Regions from separate parts of the Paenibacillus sp. FSL H7-0940 genome, predicted to be linked through region 2. Evidence: riboswitches for the same ligand, from Rfam matches in the RefSeq annotation. Region 2 holds a riboswitch; each other region holds the start of a gene.
The links. A riboswitch is a leader RNA that binds a small molecule or an ion and turns the genes downstream of it on or off. The one in region 2 is predicted to bind cyclic di-AMP.

Region 1 (3,898 bases), 2.4 Mb from region 2:
TACCAAGGAGAACGTCATTTTGAAAAAGGAGGCCGATATTATGCGCGTACGCCTCATTATGCTGATGGTTATCGTTATTTTTCTCGGAGGATATCATGCTCCAGTTTCAGCGCGGGATGTTTCAAGCCCGCCAAGTGAATCCGTATCAGGTTCGGATTCTGCGGAAGAAGAACAACTGACATTGGGACAGTTACGTCAAAAATATGCCGATACGTTCAAAACCAATGGTCCTTCAACCAAGAAGGTTGCACTGACTTTCGATGATGTACCTGATCCACGGTTTACTCCACAAGTACTGGATGTATTGAAGAAGTACAATGTCAGAGCTACATTCTTCATCGTGGGTAGTCGTGCAGAGAAACATCCGGATCTGGTGAAACGCATCGTTAAGGAAGGGCATATGGTTGGTAATCACAGCTACAATCATCCTGAATTCAGTAAGCTGTCGATGAATGCCTTTCGCAAACAAATTTTACATACCGGGGATATTATTCGACGTTTGGCGGGTTATACGCCCAAGATGATTCGGCCACCTTATGGAGACATTAATGAAGAACAGCTGAGATGGGCTGCCAAACAACACTATAGCATTGTGAACTGGAACGTAGACTCCCTGGACTGGAAAGGCCTTTCAAAGGAACAGGTGAAAGATAACATCCTGTCTGCCGTGAAACCTGGCTCCATCGTTCTGCAACATGCTGGAGGAGGTGTAGGATCAAATCTTAACGGCACAATTGAGGCTTTGCCTGAAATCATTGAGGAACTACGTAATCGGGGATATGAACTGGTCACCTTGGACGAAATGCTGGGATTGCCAAAGGCCAAAGATTAAGATGACCGTGATAGAAATAAATGAGAATATTAAAAGGGTGCTGTTCAATCGCGAATTAGCGACTGGCAGACACCCTATTTGAATTCATTTTAAATGTTATTTTCTCTCTACTTCAGAATGTACAGCTCGATATCCTGAAAACCAAATGAGCTTACAGACTGTTTGCTACCCGGGATAAAGATATCAATCCGGTGACCTTTGATTGCACCGCCCACATCACGTGCTGTGGCTACAAAAGCTTGTTTTGGCAATCCTGGATGGCTGTGACCAGTTACCAGTACTTTAGTTCCAAGTGGAATCACACTTGGATCAACTGCAATCGTACCCAGTTCAAGGTCATTCCCGAAATAATCGACTGCACCCCAGCCTCCATTTTCAGACGGATCTGCAGAGTATGCCGTTGCTTTTACGTTCACAGCTTTGCTGTAATCGAATGTCTTACCCCAGGCTTGAACCACTTTGTTATCTGCGTTAACGTCCAAACTTGCTGTGGTAACCGTTTTGGCTGGGGTCTTGCTCTCCGTTGCCGCAGCGGCTGCAACATTGTTTGCCTTACCGGGAATCGTAATTTTCAAACCACCATAAATGTTGTAAGCCGAAATGTCGTTGTTTGCTTTAACCAACGTGTTGAGTGCTACTCCATATTGTTTTGATAAGGTGTAGAAGGTATCCCCTTCTTTGGCCACATGAACTGAATCGGCGTGAGCCGGAACGGCTTGAATGAGCATTGCTGTTGTCATTAATGCTACTGCTGTTTTGGCTATACGTTTCTTGTTAATCATGGTCTTCCTCCCTCATTATGCCTGCGAAGTTAGTTGTCGGATTCGGATGAGGAGCCACCCTATAGGTTCTTCGTTACATTTGAAACGTTATGTACCCCTAATTCACCCCAAGCAGTGTGCTGTAGATCTTCCCCCTGCACAATCTGCATCGTTACATCCCCCGCACTCCCTGTCCGGAAGTTTCGGCAGAGTTCAATATATCACAATTTTGTAACCTGAACTTGTAGTAATTCTTACCAAATGGTTTTTAGCATGTAAGCATTTGTAAGAATACTGGTTAATTCAGAAAATTTGGTTGACCCGATTCCTTTATATTTGGTAACAGAATAGTTACTTTTCCGAATGCTTACGCGATTATTATCCATAAAAAATAGCGTTACCGACTCGAAGTCAGTAACGCTATTTAATCACATCGTTTAGAGTACTTTGGCAAGAAAATCACGTGTACGTGAATTTTTTGGAGCTCCAAACACCTCATCAGGTGTTCCCTCTTCCACAATAACCCCGCCATCCATGAACAGGATTCGGTCTCCCACTTCACGTGCAAAACCCATCTCATGGGTTACGATGACCATTGTCATCCCGCCTTCTGCAAGACGTTTCATGACATCCAACACTTCACCGACCATTTCGGGGTCCAGTGCCGACGTAGGCTCGTCAAACAGCATCACATGCGGCTGCATGGCCAATGCTCTAGCAATGGCGATCCGCTGCTTCTGTCCACCAGACAGCTGATTCGGGAATGTATCTTTTTTATCGTACAAGCCCACGGTGTTAAGCAGATCAGCGGCGATTTTCTCCGCTTCCTGAGTGGATTGTTTCTTCACTTTAATTGGAGCAATCGTAATGTTTTGCTCTACCGTTTTGTGTGGGAACAGGTTGAAGTGCTGGAACACCATGCCCATTTTCTCACGAGTTGCGTTAATGTTATGCTTGGGGTCCGTGATTGACACGCCTTCAAAATCAATCTCTCCTGAGGTAGGCTGTTCCAGCAGATTCAGACAACGCAAGAAAGTACTTTTACCTGAACCGGAAGGACCGATGACCACGACAACCTCACCTTTGCCAATCGTCACGTTAATGCCCTTAAGCACATCGTTATTTCCATAAGATTTGTGTAATTGTCTAACGTCTATCACTTGCACTCAACTTCCTTTCCAGTCGTCCCAGCAGCTTGGACAAAATGAACGTCATTACAAAGTAGATGGCTGCTGCAATCAAAAATGGACTCAAGCCTTGGTACGTAATGTTCTTGACTACACTTGCCTGATACATAATATCCACCATACCGATAACTGAGATAATGGAGGATTCTTTGATGATAGTTATGAATTCATTACCGATCGCTGGTAATACAGCTTTGAAGGCTTGTGGCAATATGATATAACGCATCGCGGCGCCTCTTCCCATACCTAATGAACGCGCTGCCTCCAACTGACCACGATCCACACCTTGGATACCTGCACGGAAAATCTCCGCCAGATAGGCACCACTATTGATTGAAAGTGTAATGATACCTGCCTGAAGTGCAGTGAAGTTAATGCCAAAGCTCAGGGAAAAACCATAGTAAATAATCATCAACTGTACCAACATCGGTGTGCCACGGATCACTTCAACGTAAGCCGTACCGATCCAGCGCAAGATTGCAGCGTCATGCAAACGGAACAAACAGATGATCAATCCAATAATTACCCCGAAGATAACCCCAAGTGCAGACAACAGAAGTGTGTATCCTACACCTGTAGCATAGAAACTTTTGTACTCCCAGAATACTTGGAAAATATTTTGTGATTTGTTCGCTTTATCCGCCATCAAGAGGCTGGCGTCCGTCACCATCTGATTGATTTTATCTTCACTTTTCAGTCGCTCCAGTGTTCCATTTACTGCAGCTAGCAGCTCGGTATTACCTTTACGAATCCCGATTGCCGCTTCTGCTTGCTCTTCGTCTGGAACAGCAGCAGCAAGCCCAATGATATCGTCCAGATAACCTGCAGCAACGGTATCTTCAACGATTGCCGCGTCAATGCGTTTTGTTTGCAGTTGAAGCACGATATCCGAGATTTTATCCAGCGCAGTAAGCTTCGCTCCTGGAATACTCTGTCCGATCGTTTCCTGAATGGAGCCTTTCTGCACGCCAATCTTCGCATTTTCAAGTTCTGCCATGTTTGGATATTTGTCTTTATCCACATTGCGAACCATAATCACTTGTTTTGATTTATAATAAGTGTCGGAAAAATCGATACTTTTCTTCCGTTCATCCGTCGGCGTCATACCTGAAACCACC
Region 2 (3,898 bases):
GGTCTTCCATTCATTCTCCAGATCTGTGGCCAGGCGGACCATCAGATCCTTGGTTGTATCGTTGTTCAGGGGAATGACTTTGGAGGCTTCGGTTATGCAGGCATTCATGGCTGAATGCAGGTAACCAAGGACCGCCTCCTCGACCGGGATGTCGAGGTGGTGGTTAATCCAGGCGTGAACAGTGGAGAGGCAGCCAACCGAATCATATTTGGCAAAGATCTGTTCGAGCTGGCTGAATTCAATCCAGGGGTGCAGAGCGCGTGCGAGTCTGATCAATCGTTTACCCATGGCGGCAGCTTGTTCTCTGAGATCTCCAGGGGTTCGCTGAACATGGACGAGCTTGTCGATCAGAGCTATCCGCCATGTATCCTTGTGATCTGTTGCGGTATAGATGCCTTTGATGGCCATACCTTCAAGACGAACGATGCTGGGATGCAACTGACAACGCATAAATGATTCGAGATCTTCAGCATTACGAATGGTACCCTCCCTGATATGGATATCCATGCCGAAGGAATGGGTGAACCCTCCAACCTGAATAGAGGAATCAAGCAGTTTGACATAATCGAGCAGCTTATTCCCACGGTTCACAATCATTCGCCTCCTGTGTTCGTTAAATGTCACTTAAAGTGACATTTGTATTCCTTTTTGTTTGCTTTGTGTTTAAAAACCCGAATTATATGATAGTTATCATCCCATAAATGTCCGCTTTTTGTCAATAGTATCCGTGAAATTAATGGATTAAATCTGGAATTTAATATTTGTGTTATTTTATATAACTTATTGTGTTATTTATTTTGCGAAGTGCAGGGAGGACTATATATAAGGAAGGACTATATATAAATGAATCAACAAGATCGGCTCTTACCGAAAGAGAGGGGATCAAATCTAATCATATGCAGTTCATGGGTAAAGATGACGAGATTATGCGATTTTTGATGAAAATGCCTAGCTGAAAAAGAAGTATTAAAAAATACTTTACTTTTAGTTCTGAACCCGGTATAATCAATTCTGTTGCCGATTATTTACGACATGCGGTCGTGGTGGAATGGCAGACACGCTATCTTGAGGGGGTAGTGGGCGTATGCCCGTGGAGGTTCGAGTCCTCTCGACCGCATCATATGAACGATTAAAAAGAAGCTTTCCATTAATGGGAAGCTTCTTTTTTTTGTCTTTTTCGAACAGTATGACATCTGGGTTGAAAAAAGGCCATCCATTACCGGAGGAATGTTGCTCTACCTTCCGGCTACGGGTGGCCTGTGTATTATTTTTGCAGCAAATTCTTGATATCTTCTTCAATCTTGTCCGGTGTTGTTTTGGGAGCATAACGTTTAATGACCTGTCCGTTCTGATCCACGAGGAATTTGGTGAAATTCCATTTGATTGCTTTGGAGCCGAGCAGGCCAGGAGCTTCTGTGCTAAGGTGTTGGAAAAGAGGGTGAGCGCTTGAACCGTTCACATCAATTTTCTCAAACATGGGGAAGCTCACGCCATAATTCATCTGACAGAACTCGGCAATATCGTCGGAAGATCCTTTTTCCTGTGCAAACTGGTTGCTTGGGAAACCAAGCACTTCAAATGGAGCATCTTGAAACTTGTCTTGCAATTCTTGCAGACCTTTGAATTGAGGGGTAAGGCCGCATGAGCTTGCCGTATTCACAATCAGGAGCACTTTGTCACGGTAGTCGGACATTTCAACTTCTTGACCGCGAAGGGTATTCACTTTGTAATCGTAGACTGTCATCTAAATCGCCTCCATTTATTTACTCTTATATCTTCTATTATATTGGTTGCAATTAAATATTGCAAAACTAATATGGTGTTAAAAGAATCAAAACAGGCAAGTTGTGCAGAATACGTGAATGAATTGCGAAGTGATTTACGCCAGAGTGAGAATTAGATAGCCTTGAAGAGATAGATAGAGTATAACTTTGTTGTAAGCGTTATTATGGATAGGAATTGGCAAAAATCTGCCGATTTGGTGATCTGGGCGGACTTTACACCGACATGGCACGGGTGTATGATTCATAACGTAATTTCAATTTAAACTAAATTGTACTTGAAAAACGAAACAAACGATAATATCGCTCGATCTTACCTTAAGATATACGAACGATGTTTTAATCGCTGAGTTTCCATTCATTAATGAATGGGAAACGGGGGAACCAACGGAATGCGCTGTCCAGGACAGTGGGCATTCATGGGGTGAATTTTCCGGTGACAGCCGGAAATAGGGCGACTCTCGCGCCCGAATCCGTCAGCTAACCTCGTAAGCGTTAAAGGGAGAGGCAACAAGCCGTACGCTGGTTCATGGTGTTTTCGCCATGGGTTATTTAAGAAGCGTTCGGGAGGCCTTGGTCCCCCACGCTTCTTTTTTGTTGTCTTTTCACGCCAAGGGAGGAACGAATGATGGATACTGAGATGATCTTAGTGACTGCTCCAAATGAAGCAGGACGTAAATTTATCAAATTGCTGATGTACAAAAAAATGCCGTTTGCCGTTCTAACCAACAGTGCAGGGGAAGAGCGAAGACTCCGTAGAATCGGAGTAGAACATGTCATTCGCATGAATACGGCTGCAGCTCAAAAATGGTTTTTGCCGCAGGGCAGCGTAGGCAACGTGTTTATTTTCGAGAACAGCCTGAATCTGACCTGTCGTTATTTACAGATCTGCCGTTCATGGACATCGAAATCCCTGTGCGTCATTACGGAGCAGAGTCATCCTAAGGGCATCTATCGGGGCATGGGCGCAGACCGGATTGTATATTCGCTCAATGGGGAAGTTGGCTTTCTCCTCAATGGTTAATGCCATAGCTTGTGATTGCTCAGGTGTAAGGTGCCTGTTATAATTGAATGTATCGATAAACGGAAGTTTGAGGAGACTCATGCAGGATGGTGAGTCTTCTTTTTTATGCTTACAAGGAGGAATTGGCGTGCCGGATGTAGGTGGATTGAAATGGTTGTTTTTTGATGTTGGAGATACGCTGGTGGATGAATGGGAGCCGGTTGATGATATTATCGGACAGTTTGTCCGTGAAGCTTGTGCTTTGGGGTATCCGGTGACAATTGAGGCGGTACGCGAACTGTTCGCGAGTTGTTACCGAAAATATGAGCAATGGCCTATGAGAGTGGCGATTCGCACATTCGTTGAAGACGAGGGGCATCAGAAACAGATTCAGGACAAGCTGAAGTTTCAAAAAGATCTTGAACGTCCTTTTCCTTCAGCGGATTCCGTTCTTCAGCAGTTGTCACGGCATTATCGCATTGGCATTATTGCCAATCAGAGTCCTGGAACGGAAGAGAGACTGGAAAGCTATGGCTTGCGGAAGTATGTTGATGTTCTGGCATGTTCGGCTGAAGAAGGAGTGTCCAAGCCAGACCCTGAGTTATACGCTGTGGCCTTGAAGCAGGCCGGTTGTGAACCGGAGGAAGCCGTCATGATCGGCGATCGGATCGATAACGACATTATACCTGCTCGGAAGCTGGGCATGCGTACGATTCGGATTATGCAGGGTTACGGAAGATTCCAGCCAGAGCTATCGGATGACAAACGTGCGGATTGGACTGTTGATTCATTGGATCAACTCCTGCCGTTACTGATGCCAAATCAGGATTAGATTCAGATGGTTGTTTATTGGATTGCAACAATAAAGGCTGATCAACTTGGGTATAGCATACCGGAGTTGATCAGCCTTTTTAGTATTTAGCCAATTAAAATGAGATTAGAACAACCGGATCGTCTGAATGATCAGATATACATTCAGCACAACGATAATCGCGGCAATGACCCATGAGATGATTTTGAGCCACAATTTGTTGGCGAATGCACCCATGCTTTTTTTATCACTTGTGAACATCACCAGGGGAATTACAGCAAAGGGCAATTGAAGCGACAGCAC
Region 3 (3,898 bases), 710 kb from region 2:
CCAAGGTACCAAAGTCATGGCGCCTGAATCCTTCCAGTACTTAAAGAACATATCCGACCCAATCCTGAATGATCCGCAGGCACTTGCCAACATGGACATTCTGGGAGCACATACGTATGGAACCCAGATTTCGAATTTTGCCTACCCTCTCTTTAAGCAAAAAGGAGCCGGTAAAGAACTGTGGATGACTGAAGTGTATGTTCCAAACAGTGACAACAACTCAGCAGACCGCTGGCCTGAAGCATTAGACGTTTCCTATCACATGCACAATGCCATGGTAGAAGGTGATTTCCAGGCCTACGTGTGGTGGTACATCCGCAGACAGTATGGTCCGATGAAAGAGGACGGTACCATAAGCAAACGCGGGTATAATATGGCTCATTTCTCTAAATTCGTGCGTCCAGGCTACCTGCGAGTCGATGCAACGAAAAATCCGGATACGAACACATTTGTCTCAGCCTATAAAGGTGATAACAAAGTCGTCGTCGTGGCAATTAACCGTGGAACTTCAGCCACAAGCCAAAAATTCGTTCTGCAGAATGGTAATGCCTCTACTGTGTCCTCATGGATTACGGACAGCAGTCGAAATCTGGCAAGCGGAACCTCGCTTAACGTATCCAATGGAGCCTTCACGGCACAGCTCCCGCCTCAGAGCGTAACAACGTTTGTTGCCAACGTTACTGGCGGAAATAGCGGCGGGAATACAGGCAGTGGCACTACGTATGAAGCCGAGACCGGAACGTCACTTACGGAAGCTGCCATTGAAACAATCTACACCGGTTACACTGGGTCCGGGTATGTTAACTTCAATGCGATGACTGGTTCGGCCATTCAATGGAACGGCATTAATAACACGACAACAGGTACCAAAAACGTAAAGTTTCGTTATGCGCTGGAAAGCGGCACTCGGAACCTCGACATTTTTGTGAACGGAACCAAAGTCATTAGCAACGAGCCCTTTCCGGCTACGGGAAGCTGGTCCACTTGGGTTGAAAAAACAATACAGGTCCCCATGAACACGGGGACCAATACATTGAAAGTGGTTACCACCGGATCGGAAGGACCGAATATTGACAGCGTTAATGTTACCGCAGCACAATAAACGTTCCGTATGGCTGATGGAAGACATTTACTGTACGTGCAGCTAAGCACTAACCTCTTGAATACTCATCACTAAAGTTAGTGTTATATCAAAAAATGCAAAAAAAGACTCCTTAAGCGTTAGCTTAAGGAGTCTTTTTATTAGATGCGGTCGAGAGGACTCGAACCTCCACGGGGGTTAGCCCACACGGACCTGAACCGTGCGCGTCTGCCAATTCCGCCACGACCGCATATTGTATCTCCGTCATCAATATCGGCGACAAGAAATAATATATCATGCGTAATCTATCATGTCAACACTGAAAATAATAACAATAAAGCCCGAATCAGACGTCCATGTCGATTCGGGCTTTACCTTTAACTGCTACTAATAGTTTGGTTCATTAAAACGGAAGCATACTACAAATTACAGCTTGGAAGGCCAGTTGCCATACCATGCATAACCGCCTCTTCTTTCTTTATCAATATCACTTAATTTGTATTTAACTACCCCGTCACGACCAATAAAGATTGGTTTATCCGTTCCGATCTCATAGAAGCGTGCCCAAATTGGTGCAGCTTTGGAATCAGCGATAATTTTACTATCTCCATTAGCTCTTTCATACTTGTAACCCGTAATTTTCACTTTGTTAAACCAAGCCTCCGCTCCTTTAATGGATGCGGTAATTTTAGCGTTAGCAGGTCTGGTTTTTAGAAATTTAACAATCGTTACACTCTCTCCAGCTGTCAGAGATGGCACTTCGTAGATTCTTGCGCTCGCTGGTTTAAGAGAGTTGGAATCATGTTGTTGTCCCCATGCTGTCAGCTTACCACCTGAAACGACCTGTGTATTCAGAATCGCCTCCACACCTTTGGCAACTGAATTTTTACTGCGGTTAGCAAGTGTGCTGTCGATAAATGAGAAATCACCTTTGCGTGCTGCTACTTCATCCAGCATAATCATTACATTAATCATGGCATCATCATTGTAAGTGATGTGCTTGTGGTATCCGGAGCTTTGGTAAACTTGTGGCCACCCGCCGTTTGAATACTGCATGTTGATCAAAAAGTTAATTCCTTTGATTGCAGCTGTGGAGTAACGCGGATCATTCGTCTTTTTAAATTCCTTCGCCAATCTTCTAATTTCTGAGTATGTAGCCTTGTTGTCTATCGTGGACTTTGCCCACTCTCCACTTGTCTGTTTATAATCTTTTCTCCAACCTCCATCCGGCAGCTGGTTCTTCAAAATATCAGAAATACTCGCTGTAGTACCCGACGCATCTGCAGCAGATACCGTCCCTACAGGGAGAACTGCCATTCCAACTACTGAGAACACCATCGTACATGCCAGGACAAAAGTAATTATTTTCTTCGCTTTCAAATGTAACACTCTCCTATGTTCGTTTTTATAAATCTTCCACTTCTACTTTACGTATGATATACGCCCCGAACCTCCTTTATTTGTATTTATTGCATAATAAAATCAATTTTCATCCAATATGTGGATTGGATAATCAGATAATATGCAAAAAATCGATTTTTGTCAATATATGCAACTTAATGAATATAATCTCTCTAATTCTACATAACGGAATAGTTCTTTTAACTCATGACAAACCTATCTATTTATCCAAATTCGTCTTACACGAATCAATAATGACGTTTTTGTCATGAATGATACCCAAACTCGATCCCTTCTTTCATATAAAAACCTTAATTCCGCTAACATTGAGGTATTACGAAGGGTTTTAAATGGGTTTGACAATTACGCATTTATGCAATATAGTTTCAAATAGTTACAAAAACTTAATTATTCATTGCCGAGTTTCATGTTTGAAAACGGGGGAACCAATTTGGGTGAATTATTCTTATACATAGGAAATATAGGGAACCTTCTACCGAACCCTTAGCTAACTCCGTAGGCATCGAAGGGAGAACATTGATTTTGAAAAAACTGATTATCTCCATTTTTGGAGCAGCTGTATTATTTACATCCGGGGCAACAAGCACAGAGGCAAGCAGTATCAACTCCGTAGTGAACAACATGACAGGTATTCCTTACAAATGGGGTGGCACAACTGTAGCCGGCTTCGACTGTTCTGGTTTTATGAGATATCTTTTCAACAAATACAGCATTGAATTACCACGTACTTCGCAGCAGCAAGCCAAAGCAGGTACTCCCGTATCCAAGAGCAATGTTCGGACAGGTGATCTGGTGTTCTTTAATACAACAGGCAAAGGCATTTCACATACAGGTGTATATATCGGCGGCGGACAATTCGCTCATGCCTCCAGCAGTAAAGGTGTAAGCATCACGAAGTTATCGAATCCATACTTCAATGATCGTTATGTAACAGCACGTCGGGTAACTGGACAGTTTATGTATGATAAAATGTTAGGTAAAATGTGATTCACATACAAAAAGGCATCGGTTATTAACCGGATGCCTTTTTTGCACTTAAAAATGTATGTTGCATTGCTTACTAATGCAGCGCCTTCTGCACTCGCATCGCACCCTGAGACAGGGCATGTCCTCCACCAACAGCTCCAGCCACGGCTACGGTCTCCATAATCTCCTGATCTGTTGCGCCCTTAGCACGGGCTTCTTCTACATGGTAGAAGGTACATACCTCATTGTTGGCGAATAATCCAATGCCAAGCGCAATTAGCTGTTTTGTCTTCGCATCAATCACACCAGGTTGGAAACATTCTCCGGTAAACTCATGATACGACTTCACCACACCTGGCAGCACATCGCTTAATGCTCCAATCTGATCCTTGTAGGCATGAACTTTATCATTCATCAATGTCATGGCTT
Region 4 (3,898 bases), 1.5 Mb from region 2:
GCAGAGCCTCGCCGCATCCCTCGGGGCCGCTGTCGTCACGACGCTCGGCCCCGAGGGGGCTGTCTACGCGGCGGCGCCTGGTGGCCGCGTACAAGCAGGGCGTGCCGGCGCGTGCCGTGCGCCCGGCTACGCCGTAAGCGCCGTCGATACGACCGGCGCTGGCGATTGCTTCAACGGCGCGCTGGCGGTAGCCCTCGCGCGCGGTGAGACTTTGGACGCGGCCGTAGGCTTCGCCATGGGTGCGGCCGCGTTATCCGTGACAAAGCTCGGCGCCCAGTCCGGGATGCCGTCCGCACGTGAAGTTGAGGCCTTTTTGGCTGAGCATGCCGCAGAGGCTTAATAATTGATATAACAAAGAGGCTCTTATTCTCCGAAAAGGGGATTAAGCGCCTCTTTGTTATGCATGTGCAGAGATTATTTCTTCTCTGACAGCCACATGGCGATATTTGCAATCTCTTCGTCCTGCAGTTTGCCCTTGAAGGAAGGCATGCCACCTTTACCCTTGACAATCGTAGAATAGATCTTCTCCAGATCATCCTGGCTGCCGATGTTTGCCAGAGCAGGTCCTACGCCACCTTGAAGCTGATCCCCGTGACAGGAGATACAATTGGCTTTGACCAGTGCTTCAGCCTGTCCGGCATCCAATGTTACTTCCGGCATGGTTGGTTTGGCTTCTTCAGCCACTTCTTCTTTCCCTGGAAGCGTAAACATTAAAACAATAGCTAAAGCGCATGCTGCAAAAAATACTCCGCTCATGATCCATTTGTGCATCCCTTATGTCCCCTCCAGAATGAAAGATCATCTAACCTGAAACTATCCATATCATTATAACGGAACCTGTACTGACATCATAGCATTTTGTGGGAATTTTTTGAACTAATCACATAACAAGGGGCAAATTTGGTTGTTTTGCAATGGATTCTAACCGCGAGGCCCTTCATAAACCATACAGTGAAAGGGCTTCAAGCCGCTGGGGGTCTGTCGTTCGTATGTATCCTGGGTGACAAATCCACTCTTCAGATAGACTTGAATGGCACGAGCATTCCAAGTGAGTACTTCCAGATCAATCTCATTCGTGGGATTTCGGCGAATAGCTTCTTGTACAATGGCAGTGACAAAAGCTGTCCCTTGACCCTGACCACACAGCTCTGGATGCATGCCAAGGCCAATCCGGGTTACCCCTTGAAGTGGGAAGTATTGAGCAAACCCACATATACGATCGTTCTGATCCAGGACGATCGCATATTGCTCCTGCCGCAGCTGTGCATCTCCGAATTCCACTTCCAGAGCTTTCATCTGCTCCCAGGGGAGCCAGCTGTAGATATTGTAAGGCGGATCATACTGCCAACTGCAGATAAGCTCCGCATGTTCTTCTCGCATGGGTACAACGTGAAACGTCACAGGGGTTTCCTTCATACACCTGCATGCTCCTTTCCTTGAAACAGAACTCTTTGTCCACTCTACAAAAGTGATGTTCATTTAGCAAGTCTTCCTTCCCAAGAAAAAAAATGAAACAAAAGTTCCGGTAATTTCGTTTATATTATAACGGGATGGGTAAAAACATCATAAGGGCACGGACGAACGAACGCAAAATGAACCTGTTGATGTCGCAGGATATACCCCGAGTATAACTTGCAACATGAATAAGGATTGAAGCACAAAAAAACCGCCGGATACATTCCTGCGGAGAATGTACCGGGCGGTTCTGTTATGCTTCTTGCTTCGTTCCAGTATGGTTAATGGTTACAGCATCATGTTGCTCAGCTTGTCCCTAGTCAAGGGCCAGTGATTCATATGCGTCCGTGCTCATAATCCGTTTTGCGCCAACATAACGATTGGCCCAGTAGTTTTCACTCAATGCACTGATCGTAACGCCTTTGGAAGAAGAGGAGTGTGCGAACTTTCCATCCCCTACAAAGATTCCTACATGAGATACGCCTTTACCTGTTGTATTAAAGAACACCAGATCGCCAGCTCTCATTTCCATGCGGGATACGGAATCGCCCATGTCGAATTGGGAACTGGATTGGCGTGCCAAATCAATACCCAACTTGTCGAATACATACCGGGTAAATCCGGAGCAGTCAAAGCCGTTAAGCGTTGTTCCCCCACTTTTGTATGTAGTTCCCATTGCTGAATCAATTACTGTGTCCATCTTTGAATCTGCGAATGCGCTACCTGCACCAAGCGATAAAGCGAATGTGATGCTAAGTACAGCTGCGGTTAATTTCTTCTTGAACAAGAGATATTCCCCTTCCAATGCCTGCGAGGTTAGCTTAAGGATTCGGTTGAAGGTCCCCTATGATCCCTCTGTAGCAAGATCAATTCACCCATAACTGGTTCCCCCGCTTCCCAGGTGCCAGGAATTTGGCTATGCTAGTTATGCACCTGCGAAATCAAGAAATGACGATTTAATTTTAAGTAGTTACAAATATGAATGTAAAGATTACAAAGTTGTTACTAAAAACTCACTGCGATTATTGTAACAGAGGAGTACGGCTTTGGCAACGTTTAGCAACAAAATTAGCAAAAAAAACCTCGACCTTTGACGGGGAAAGGTTGAGGTTTGCCTATTTATAAGTACATATTAGGCCATGAGTTTAACATGTGATGGTAACAATTTTTAAACTATCTGCTCTCACCTTTGGATATTTTGGACTGCCATAATCGGAAATGGCTGCATATTTTCCACAGACTCAATAGACATCTGGCAAGTGGATACGTCTGTTGTAGTATAAGTCCGGTCAGTCCCGTTAATAACCATGAGGCTGTAGTGAACGCCCCAAAGACGAGCAGGTGTACTCCGCCCAGCAGTAATGCAATGCCGATTACAGCGATGATATGACGCAGTGCAATCCAGAGTGCTTTGAGGGTACCGTGAGCCCCGCCTTCTCCTTCTGGTGCCGAAACACCGAACTGCATATAGAGTATGACATGGTGGATGATCCAACCATATACAATCCAGGCAGCAACATAAGGTATGCCAGGCAAAAGTAATTGAAGGGAATGAAATCCGTCCATGAGAATCGAGTAGAGCTTCGGTATGAGCCAGTAGGCGGGCAGAAGTATCAATAATGTACGTATGGTGTGGAGCAGCAGCATCGGTTTCCACAGATTTTTGATTCCGCGGACAAAGGGGATACGCTCTTCTGTAGAATTAAAGTGCTGAAGTGAGTAGAGCAGTCCTGCCTGAATGAGGGGGCTGATCAACATGCGAACCAGCAGCATGCCCCCGAGAATCCATAGATAACGATGAACCTCCGGATGGGTAGACAGGTTAAGTTGACTTTCCATTTTGAACAAAAGTGTACTCAGCTCACCGGCATCAGCATCTGGATAGCGAAGGAGCAGTGGGATGACGGCCGATTGTACCATTCGATAGAAGAAATATCCCCAAATGAGTTGATAGAGAAATAAGAGTGCGGCAATGAACATATGCTGACGGACGAGAAACCAGCCTTCACGTATTTTCGCTTTCACCGTTTCCACCTCACCATGACAGACCTCCGAATATGGCTTCTATTAGTTTGGTTACACTCATGCTCCAGCGGGACTTCGTCTGCTCATCCAGTCCGGATTTCAGGAAATTGTTCATATGGCGGTTCTCCAACACGATCGAGTACAGGGGATCGGTCATGGCCCAGGATACGGGGGATGTGTGAGTTAATTTATACGTGATGCGATCTTCTTTGCCATTCCATTGCTTGGTGAGGATATGCCCGTCTTCAAAAGCAATGCGAACAGGAACGGCGCTGTAATCACTACCTTTTTTTGCGATCGTCACGGATGACTCGTACAATGTTTGACCGTCTTTCTGTACGGGCGTAACACGAATCTTCTCTACAGCAAAGTCAGCCATCCCGTTACTATAGACGTATTGATCAAAATAATCAGACCA

Region 1: another riboswitch for cyclic di-AMP. It lies ahead of MHB71_RS07450 (3D domain-containing protein); the one in region 2 lies ahead of MHB71_RS18105 (hypothetical protein).
Region 3: another riboswitch for cyclic di-AMP. It lies ahead of MHB71_RS14600 (C40 family peptidase); the one in region 2 lies ahead of MHB71_RS18105 (hypothetical protein).
Region 4: another riboswitch for cyclic di-AMP. It lies ahead of MHB71_RS24650 (C40 family peptidase); the one in region 2 lies ahead of MHB71_RS18105 (hypothetical protein).

What each region holds. Positions count from the first base shown of each region.
Region 1 is NZ_CP150280.1:1,674,122-1,678,019, reverse strand. Features, by position in the region: gene MHB71_RS07455 (polysaccharide deacetylase family protein) at 41-832, shown strand; gene MHB71_RS07450 (3D domain-containing protein) at 940-1,614, opposite strand; cyclic di-AMP (ydaO/yuaA leader) riboswitch at 1,617-1,812, opposite strand; gene MHB71_RS07445 (amino acid ABC transporter ATP-binding protein) at 2,031-2,753, opposite strand; gene MHB71_RS07440 (ABC transporter substrate-binding protein/permease) at 2,740-3,898, opposite strand, start outside.
Region 2 is NZ_CP150280.1:4,066,589-4,070,486, reverse strand. Features, by position in the region: gene MHB71_RS18120 (urease accessory UreF family protein) at 1-591, opposite strand, end outside; tRNA gene MHB71_RS18115 (tRNA-Leu) at 1,035-1,117, shown strand; gene MHB71_RS18110 (glutathione peroxidase) at 1,265-1,744, opposite strand; cyclic di-AMP (ydaO/yuaA leader) riboswitch at 2,116-2,291, shown strand; gene MHB71_RS18105 (hypothetical protein) at 2,407-2,805, shown strand; gene MHB71_RS18100 (HAD family hydrolase) at 2,933-3,616, shown strand; gene MHB71_RS18095 (Nramp family divalent metal transporter) at 3,722-3,898, opposite strand, start outside.
Region 3 is NZ_CP150280.1:3,352,277-3,356,174, forward strand. Features, by position in the region: gene MHB71_RS14585 (carbohydrate-binding protein) at 1-1,102, shown strand, start outside; tRNA gene MHB71_RS14590 (tRNA-Leu) at 1,248-1,331, opposite strand; gene pelA (pectate lyase) at 1,508-2,470, opposite strand; cyclic di-AMP (ydaO/yuaA leader) riboswitch at 2,889-3,020, shown strand; gene MHB71_RS14600 (C40 family peptidase) at 3,026-3,490, shown strand; gene MHB71_RS14605 (carboxymuconolactone decarboxylase family protein) at 3,564-3,893, opposite strand.
Region 4 is NZ_CP150280.1:5,577,318-5,581,215, reverse strand. Features, by position in the region: partial or broken gene MHB71_RS24665 (PfkB family carbohydrate kinase) at 1-319, shown strand, start outside; gene MHB71_RS24660 (cytochrome c) at 415-771, opposite strand; gene MHB71_RS24655 (GNAT family protein) at 922-1,416, opposite strand; gene MHB71_RS24650 (C40 family peptidase) at 1,772-2,206, opposite strand; cyclic di-AMP (ydaO/yuaA leader) riboswitch at 2,246-2,383, opposite strand; gene MHB71_RS24645 (hypothetical protein) at 2,629-3,480, opposite strand; gene MHB71_RS24640 (M1 family metallopeptidase) at 3,491-3,898, opposite strand, start outside.